DNA from 2 places in the Pseudomonas sp. Z8(2022) genome. Region 2 is predicted to be linked to the other one. Evidence: predicted binding sites of a transcription regulator. Region 2 holds the regulator's gene; the other holds the start of a gene.
What was found. Region 2 encodes sigma-54, which starts transcription at its own class of promoters, with help from an activator protein. Its sites were predicted from a motif close to ANTGGCATNNANNTTGCTNT; they were not measured.
Positions count from the first base shown of each region.

Region 1 (4,674 bases), 1.0 Mb from region 2:
CACCCTGGCGCAGAAGATGGTCGGCAAGGCCTGCGGCGTAGAAGGCGTCCGTCCGGGCACCTACTGCGAACCGAAGATGACCACCGTCGGCTCCCAGGACACCACCGGCCCGATGACCCGTGACGAGCTGAAAGATCTGGCTTGCCTGGGCTTCTCCGCTGACCTGGTGATGCAGTCCTTCTGCCACACCGCCGCCTATCCGAAGCCGATCGACGTTACCACCCACCACACCCTGCCGGATTTCATCCGCACCCGTGGCGGCGTATCCCTGCGTCCGGGCGACGGCATCATCCACAGCTGGCTGAACCGCATGCTGCTGCCTGACACCGTCGGCACCGGCGGCGACTCGCACACCCGCTTCCCGATCGGCATTTCCTTCCCGGCCGGTTCCGGCCTGGTAGCCTTCGCCGCAGCCACCGGCGTCATGCCGCTGGACATGCCGGAATCGGTTCTGGTGCGCTTCAAGGGCAAGATGCAACCGGGTATCACCCTGCGTGACCTGGTCCATGCCATCCCCTACTACGCCATCCAGAAGGGTCTGTTGACCGTCGAGAAGAAAGGCAAGAAGAACATCTTCTCCGGCCGCATTCTCGAGATCGAAGGTCTGGACAACCTGACCGTCGAGCAGGCTTTCGAACTGTCCGACGCCTCCGCCGAGCGTTCGGCTGCCGGTTGCACCATCAAGCTGCCGGAAGCTGCCATCGCCGAGTACCTGAAGTCCAACATCACCCTGCTGCGCTGGATGATCAGCGAAGGCTACGGCGATGCCCGTACCCTGGAGCGTCGTGCCCAGGCGATGGAAGCCTGGCTGGCCAACCCGGTACTGATGGAAGCCGACAAGGACGCCGAGTACGCCGAAATCATCGAAATCGACCTGAACCAGCTCAACGAGCCGGTGCTGTGCGCCCCGAACGACCCGGACGATGCCCGTCTGCTGTCCACCGTGGCCGGCGACAAGATCGACGAAGTGTTCATCGGTTCGTGCATGACCAACATCGGTCACTTCCGCGCTGCCGGCAAACTGCTGGACAAGGTCAAGGGCGGTATCCCGACTCGTCTGTGGCTCTCGCCGCCGACCAAGATGGATGCTCACCAGCTGACCGAGGAAGGCTACTACGGCATCTACGGCAAGGCCGGTGCACGCATGGAAATGCCGGGCTGCTCGCTGTGCATGGGTAACCAGGCTCGCGTTGCTGCCAACTCCACCGTGGTCTCGACCTCGACCCGTAACTTCCCGAACCGTCTGGGCGATGGTGCCAACGTGTACCTGGCCTCTGCGGAACTGGCTGCGGTCGCTTCGATCCTCGGCAAACTGCCGACCGTCGAGGAGTACATGGCCTACGCGAAGGATATCGACAGTATGGCTGGCGACATCTACCGCTACCTGAGCTTCGACCAGATCGCCGACTTCCGCGAAGCTGCGGCCAACGCCAAGATCCCGGTCGTTCAGGCCTGATCCTAGTGTGATGCAAAAAGCCCCGCCCAGTGCGGGGCTTTTTTATGCGTCGGCGCTGCGGCGCCCAAGCCTCTCGTCACTGATCCTTGCCTTGTGGCATATGCCTTGCTTTCGTCACAGGCAAGCGGCCTCTCCATCGACGGAGCCGGCCTCAGCGACAACGGCGTCGCACTCGATTCGGGCACATTCGGCCCCGGATCCAGTGCGACGTTTTTTATGGGCCGCAGACGGCCAAGCAGCGTTTTGCGTGACATTAAGGAAAGCGCCATGAGCGAACACGACATCCCTCGCGACGACGCCCTGACCTGGGCCTGGGGCAGCAGCGCCCCGGAGAAGAGCGTGCTGAACATCGGCTTCATGGCCCTCAGCGACTCCGCCTCGGTGATCGTCGCCGCCACTCAGGGCTTCGCCGAGAAGTACGGACTCAGCATCAGGCTGCACCGGCAAAGCTCGTGGGCCGGCCTGCGTGATCGTCTGCTCAGTGGCGAACTGGATGCCGCGCACTGCCTCTATGGACTGATCTACGGCGTGCAACTGGGCCTCGGCGTCGGCTCGCCTACCGACATGGCCGTGCTCATGGGGCTGAATCAGAACGGTCAGAGCATCAACCTCTCGCATTCGCTGCAGGCGGCTGGCGTGACCAGCGGCGAAGCACTGCGTCAGCACGCGCACCAACATGAGGCACGCCTGACCTTCGCCCAGACCTTCCCCACCGGCACTCATGCCATGTGGCTTTATTACTGGCTGGCCAGCCAGGGCATTCACCCCTTGCGCGACGTCGACAGCGTGGTAGTCCCGCCACCGCAGATGGTCGAACACCTGAAAGCCGAACGCATCGATGGTTTCTGCGTCGGCGAGCCCTGGACCGCCAAGGCAGTCGATGAGCAGCTCGGCTGCACCCTGACCACCATCCAGGCGATCTGGCCGGATCACCCGGAAAAGGTGCTGGGTTGCACCCGTGCCTTCGTCGAGCAGCACCCCAATACTGCGCGAGCCCTGATCATGGCGGTGCTCGAAGCGTCCCGTTTCATTGACGCAAGCGAAGAAAACAAACGCAGCACGGCTCAGTTGCTCAGTGGCAGCGACTATGTCGACGCCCCGCTATCGGCAATCACCCCGCGCTTTCTCGGGCAGTACCAGGACGGCCTGGGCAACGCCTGGCAGGACGAGCACCCGCTGCGTTTTCATGCGGGCGGCCTGGTCAACCAGCCCTATCTGTCCGATGGCATGTGGTTCATGACCCAGTTCCGCCGCTGGGGCCTGCTGCGCAGCGACCCTGACTACCTGGCAGTGGCGCGCCAGGTTCAGCAACTGGCGCTGTATCGGGAGGCGGCAACAGCTCTGGACATCGCCGTACCGGGCGAAATGCGCAGCTCCATCCTGCAGGACGGCAGTTGCTGGGACGGCAGCGACCCGGCAGCCTATGCCCGCAGCTTCCGCCTGCACGCCCTGGCCGAAAGCCCGGCTATCGCCCTGTAATAGCCGGGAGAGCCATCGATGCTGCGTATCCTGCTGATCAACGACACCCCAAAGAAGGTCGGTCGCCTGAAAAGCGCGCTGACCGAGGCCGGCTTCGAGGTGATTGATGAATCAGGTCTGACCATCGACCTGCCCGAACGCGTCGAGGCAGTACGCCCCGACGTGATCCTGATCGACACCGAATCGCCCGGCCGCGACGTCATGGAGCAGGTGGTATTGGTCAGCCGCGACCAGCCACGGCCTATCGTGATGTTCACCGACGAGCACGACCCCGGCGTGATGCGCCAGGCGATCCGAAGCGGGGTCAGTGCCTATATCGTCGAAGGCATCCATGCCCAGCGTCTACAGCCGATCCTCGACGTGGCCATGGCCCGCTTCGAGAGTGATCAGGCTCTGCGCGCGCAGTTGCAGGCCCGCGACGCGCAGCTGGCCGAACGCAAGCGCATCGAGCTGGCCAAGGGCCTGCTGATGAAGATGAAGAGCTGCAACGAGGAAGAGGCCTATACCCTGATGCGCCGCCAGGCCATGAGCCGGCAGCAGAAGCTGATCCAGGTGGCCGAGCAGATCATCGCCATGCACGACATGCTGGGCGGCTGAGACGTCGCGGGCGGTGCGCCTGTACCGCCCGCAAGCGCAACTGTACTGCTGCATGACAGGTCTGCATGAGCACTGTTATGTCCAAGTCCGTTTACGCCTGTATCTGCCGGCACCGTTGCCCACTCGGCTAGCTTAGACAGCACCATCCCCTGCCGAGTACCAGGCCATGAACGAACGCAACCTGCTGGCCGAAGCCGACCAACGCGCCCTCGCCTATTTCGACGCCAGCGGCGAGCGCCGGGTGTTCCCCGATGCTGCCGCCCTCGCCACCTTCGGCCAGCCGCTGCCGGAACATGGCCGGGCCGCCGAACAGGTGCTGCGCGAGCTCGACGAGATCGGCTCGCCGGCCACCGTGACCAGCAATGGCCCGCGCTACTTCGGTTTCGTCATCGGCGCCACCCTGCCCGCCGCCGCAGCCGCCGAACGCCTGGTGCTGGCCTGGGACCAGTGTGCCTCGTCGTTCGACAACTCGCCGGTCGCCGACCGCATGGAGAAGGTCGCCGGGCGCTGGGTCTGCGAGGCCCTGGGCCTGCCGACCGACAGCGCCGTCGGCTTCGGCACCAGCGCCACCGCCTGCACCCTGGCCTGTCTGTCCGCCGCCCGGCGCACCCTGCTGGCGCGCCAGGGCTGGGACTTCGACAACGACGGTCTGCTTGGCGCCCCGGAGATTCGCGTGGTGCTCTCCGAGACTGCCCACATCACGGTGAAGAAGGCCCTGCGCGTGCTCGGCTTCGGCATGAACCGCCTGCACTACGCGCCGGTCGACGAGCACGGCCGCATCGACCCGGCGCGCCTGCCGGCGCTGGACGAGCGCACCCTGCTGATGATCCTCCAGGCCGGCGAGGTCAACACCGGCGAGTTCGACCGCTTTGCCGAACTGATCCCCGCCGCCCGTGCCGCCGGCGCCTGGGTCCACGTCGACGGCGCCTTCGGTCTGTGGGCACGGGCCTCGTCCTCGGCGCACCTGGCCGCCGGAGTGGAACTGGCCGACAGCTGGACCACCGACGGCCACAAGTGGCTGAACACCCCCTACGACAGCGCCATGGCCATCTGCCGCGATGCCGACGCCCTGGCCGCGGCGATGAACAGCGACGCGGCCTACGCCACCGCCAGCCGCGACGCGCAGAAGAATCTGACCCTGG
Region 1 is NZ_CP107549.1:2,518,361-2,523,034, forward strand. Features, by position in the region: gene acnB (bifunctional aconitate hydratase 2/2-methylisocitrate dehydratase) at 1-1,456, shown strand, start outside; gene OEG79_RS11950 (CmpA/NrtA family ABC transporter substrate-binding protein) at 1,724-2,935, shown strand; gene OEG79_RS11955 (ANTAR domain-containing response regulator) at 2,954-3,532, shown strand; gene OEG79_RS11960 (pyridoxal phosphate-dependent decarboxylase family protein) at 3,699-4,674, shown strand, end outside.
Region 1: a site for sigma-54 is predicted at 1,549-1,568, ahead of OEG79_RS11950 (CmpA/NrtA family ABC transporter substrate-binding protein). Genes of this name have one in related genera too.

Region 2 (4,674 bases):
TGATCATCACCCAGGGCACCCTGAAGATCACCGGTGACACCGTGACCATCACCCAGACCGCCGGCGGCGATATCGATGTGTTCACTTCGGTGGGCAACCTGGCCTACTACGAGCAGAAGCCAGCCGTGGACAAGGACATCGTCAAGGCGTACGGCAGGACCATCCAGTACTTCGCCAGCAACGAGCGCATCGTACTGATCGACCAGGCCAAGGTGATCCAGGAAGGCAATACCTTCGAAGGCGAGAAGATCGTCTATGACACCCGCCGCCAGATCGTCAATGCCGGTCGCGCCACGGGCGGCAACGTCAGTACGCCGCGCCCGCGCATCGACATGGTCATCCAACCGAAGAACAAACCCGCGGATCAGCAGCAGTAATGGCCATTCTCAAAGCCCAACACCTGGCGAAAAGCTACAAGAGCCGCCAGGTCGTGCGTGATGTCAGCCTGAGCATCGAAAGCGGGCAGATCGTTGGTCTGCTCGGCCCCAACGGTGCCGGCAAGACAACCTGCTTCTACATGATCGTTGGCCTGGTGCGTGCCGATCAGGGCCGCGTACTGATCGACGACCTGGATGTCAGCCATCAGCCCATGCATGGTCGTGCTCGCGCCGGCATCGGCTACCTGCCGCAGGAGGCTTCGATCTTCCGCAAGCTGTCGGTGGCCGACAACATCATGGCCATTCTCGAAACGCGTAAGGATCTGGACCGCGCAGGACGTCAGGCAGAGCTGGAAAACCTGCTGCAGGAGTTCCATATCCACCACATCGCCGACAGCCTCGGCATGAGCCTGTCCGGTGGCGAGCGACGCCGCGTGGAGATCGCCCGCGCCCTGGCGACCAACCCCAAGTTCATCCTCCTCGACGAACCCTTCGCCGGTGTGGACCCGATTTCGGTGGGCGATATCAAGCAGATCATCCATCACCTCAAGACCAAGGGCATCGGCATCCTGATCACCGATCACAATGTCCGCGAGACCCTGGATATCTGCGAGACCGCCTACATCGTCAATGATGGACGGCTGATCGCCGAAGGCGATGCCGAAACCATCCTGGCCAACCAGACAGTGAAAGAAGTCTATCTGGGCCACGAGTTCCGCCTCTAGATCGTCGCGGTTCCGCCACAGAAATAGTGCAACCCCTAGGCAAGAACAAGAAATTCAGGCATATAATTTGCTTCCTGGCGGCGCTTCGGCGCCCTGATGTGGAAGGCGTAACTCGCCAGTAAATTAAGGTCTGCAATGAAACCATCGCTAGTCCTCAAGATGGGCCAGCAGCTGACGATGACCCCGCAGCTGCAACAGGCTATCCGCCTCCTCCAACTGTCGACCCTGGACCTGCAGCAGGAAATCCAGGAGGCGCTGGAATCCAATCCCATGCTCGAGCGCCAGGAAGACGGCGACGACTTCGACAACAGCGATCCGATGGCCGATGGCGCCGAAAGCGCCACCCCTGCCCCGAGCAAGGAAGAGAGCTACCAGGAAACCAACCCGACAGTAGACAACCTGGAAGACGGCGAGTGGGGTGAACGCATCCCCAACGAGCTGCCGGTCGATACCGCCTGGGAAGACATCTACCAGACCAGCGCCAGCAGCCTGCCCAGCAACGACGATGACGAGTGGGACTTCACCACCCGCACTTCCAGCGGCGAGAGCCTGCAGAGCCATCTGCTCTGGCAACTGAATCTGGCCCCCATGTCGGACAAGGACCGGCTGATCGCCGCCACCCTGATCGACTGCATCAATAACGACGGTTACCTCGAGGAAACCCTCGAGGAAGTGACCGAGTCCTTCGATCCCGAGCTGGATATCGAGCTGGACGAAGTGGAAGTCGTGCTGCATCGCATCCAGCAGTTCGAACCTGCGGGTATCGGTGCCCGCGACCTGCGCGAATGCCTGCTGCTGCAGTTGCGCCAGCTGCCTGCCAGCACACCCTGGCTGAGCGAGACACAGCGCGTCGTCGGCGACTATCTGGAGCTGCTCGGCAGCCGCGACTACGCCCAGCTGATGCGCCGAACCAAGCTCAAGGAAGAAGAACTGCGCCAGGTCATCGATCTGATTCAGAGCCTCAATCCGCGCCCGGGCTCGCAGATCGAATCCAGCGAACCGGAGTACGTCGTGCCGGACGTGATCGTGCGCAAGCACAACGATCGCTGGCTGGTGGAACTGAATCAGGAAGCCATGCCGCGCCTGAGGGTCAATCCGCAATATGCCGGCTTCGTAAAACGCGCCGACTCCAGCGCCGACAACACCTTCCTGCGCAATCAGCTGCAGGAGGCCCGCTGGTTCATCAAGAGCCTGCAGAGCCGCAATGAAACGCTGATGAAGGTCGCCACACAGATCGTCGAACATCAGCGTGGTTTTCTCGACTACGGTGACGAAGCGATGAAACCGCTGGTACTGCACGACATCGCTGAAGCCGTGGGCATGCACGAGTCGACCATTTCACGTGTCACCACGCAGAAATTCATGCATACCCCGCGCGGTATTTACGAGCTGAAATACTTCTTCTCCAGCCACGTCAGCACCTCCGAAGGCGGCGAATGCTCGTCCACCGCGATCCGCGCAATCATCAAGAAACTGGTTGCCGCGGAAAACGCGAAAAAGCCATTGAGTGACAGCAAGATCGCTGGTTTACTGGAGGCACAAGGCATCCAAGTCGCCCGTCGGACGGTCGCCAAGTATCGCGAATCCCTCGGCATTGCGCCCTCCAGTGAGCGCAAGCGACTGATGTAAGCCAGATCGACTGAAAGCCATTGGCTTTCAGGCCAAAGTGTTCCGGCGGCGGGTCGAGCCTGACTCGCCTCTTACACAAGGCAACAAGGAGAAAGCGGTATGCAAGTCAACATCAGTGGACATCAGCTGGTTGTGACCGACGCCCTGCGTGACTATGTCGGCGAGAAACTGGGCCGACTGGAACGCCACTTCGACAAAATCACCAATGTTCAGGTGACCATGGAGGTCGAAAAGCTCAAGCAGAAGATCGAAGCCACCTTGCATGTTGCCGGCGGCGAAGTCGTCGCCAATGCCGAACATCAGGACATGTACGCAGCTATCGACCTGTTGGTCGATAAACTCGACCGTCAACTCATCAAGCACAAGGAAAAGCAGCTCGAGCGTCTGCAAGGCGCAACAGTCCGCTGACATTCCCAATCCATGATCCGACTTGAAAATATCCTGACCCCCGGCCGTTCCCTGGTGAACGTGCCGGGCGGCAGCAAGAAACGCGTGCTTGAACAGATCGCCAATCTGGTTGCGCGCGATCTGCCCGACCTGGATGCCCAGGACATATTCGAAAGCCTTATCGCCCGCGAGAAGCTCGGCTCCACCGGCTTCGGCAACGGCATTGCCATTCCCCACTGTCGCCTGGCCGGCTGCACTGCACCGATCAGCGCGGTATTGCACCTCGAAACCGCTGTCGACTTCGACGCCATCGACGGCGCACCGGTCGACCTGCTGTTCGTCCTGCTGGTGCCGGAGGCGGCAACTGACGCGCATCTCGAACTGCTGCGCCAGATCGCCAGCATGCTCGACCGCCAGGATGTACGCGAACGTCTACGCCAGGCCAACAGTGGCGAAGATCTCTATCAGGTTGTGGTGGACATTCAGAACGGTCAATGACATGCGCCTGATCATCGTCAGCGGTCGCTCGGGCTCGGGCAAGAGCACCGCCCTCGATGTACTTGAGGACAACGGTTTTTACTGCATCGACAATCTGCCGGCCGGCTTGCTGCCGGACCTCGCCGAGCGCTTCCTGCCGCACAGCGACCTGTTGCTGCCGCAGGTAGCCGTCTCCATTGATGCACGCAACCTGCTGAGTCAGCTCAAGCGTTTCCCGGAACTGCTCGAAGAAGTGCGCAAGCGCAACATTCGCTGCGACGTACTCTACCTCGACGCCGAAGACGAGACGCTGCTCAAGCGTTTTTCGGAAACCCGCAGACGCCATCCGCTGACCAACGACAACCGCTCGCTGGCCGAGGCCATCGCCTACGAAAGGCAGTTGCTGGCGCCGATCACTGATCGGGCCGATCTGAAGATCGATACGACCCGCCTGAACCTCTATCAGCTGCGCGATACGCTCAAGCTGCGCCTGCTCGGCCAGACGCAGACCGGGACTGCCTTCCTCGTCGAGTCGTTCGGTTTCAAACGCGGTATGCCGGTCGATGCCGATCTGGTGTTCGATGCACGTTGCCTGCCCAACCCCTATTGGAAACCTGAACTACGCGACTATTCCGGCCTGGATCAACCCGTGGTCGACTACCTGGCGGCGCAACCGGAGGTCGAGGAGATGTATCAGGATATCCTCGTCTACTTGGAAAAATGGCTGCCGCGTTTTGCCGCCAGCAACCGCGCCTACGTCACCATCGCCATTGGTTGCACCGGGGGTCACCACCGCTCGGTCTATCTGGCCAATCGCCTGAGTCAGGCACTCAAAGATTTGCTGAAGAATGTCCAGGTGCGTCACCGCGACCTCAGCTAAGGAGCCATGCCGCGATGCCCGCACGTGAGATCACCATCATCAACAAGCTCGGTCTGCATGCCCGCGCCGCGGCGAAGTTCGTCGGCGTGGCGAGCACCTACCCCTGCCAGGTACGCATTGGTCGCAGCGCCGAAAGCCTGGTGGACGGCAAGAGCATCATGGCAGTCATGATGCTGGCTGCCGGCAAAGGCACCAATGT
Region 2 is NZ_CP107549.1:3,549,334-3,554,007, forward strand. Features, by position in the region: gene lptA (lipopolysaccharide transport periplasmic protein LptA) at 1-377, shown strand, start outside; gene lptB (LPS export ABC transporter ATP-binding protein) at 377-1,102, shown strand; gene OEG79_RS17025 (RNA polymerase factor sigma-54) at 1,238-2,731, shown strand; gene hpf (ribosome hibernation-promoting factor, HPF/YfiA family) at 2,831-3,139, shown strand; gene ptsN (PTS IIA-like nitrogen regulatory protein PtsN) at 3,152-3,616, shown strand; gene rapZ (RNase adapter RapZ) at 3,618-4,475, shown strand; gene OEG79_RS17045 (HPr family phosphocarrier protein) at 4,490-4,674, shown strand, end outside.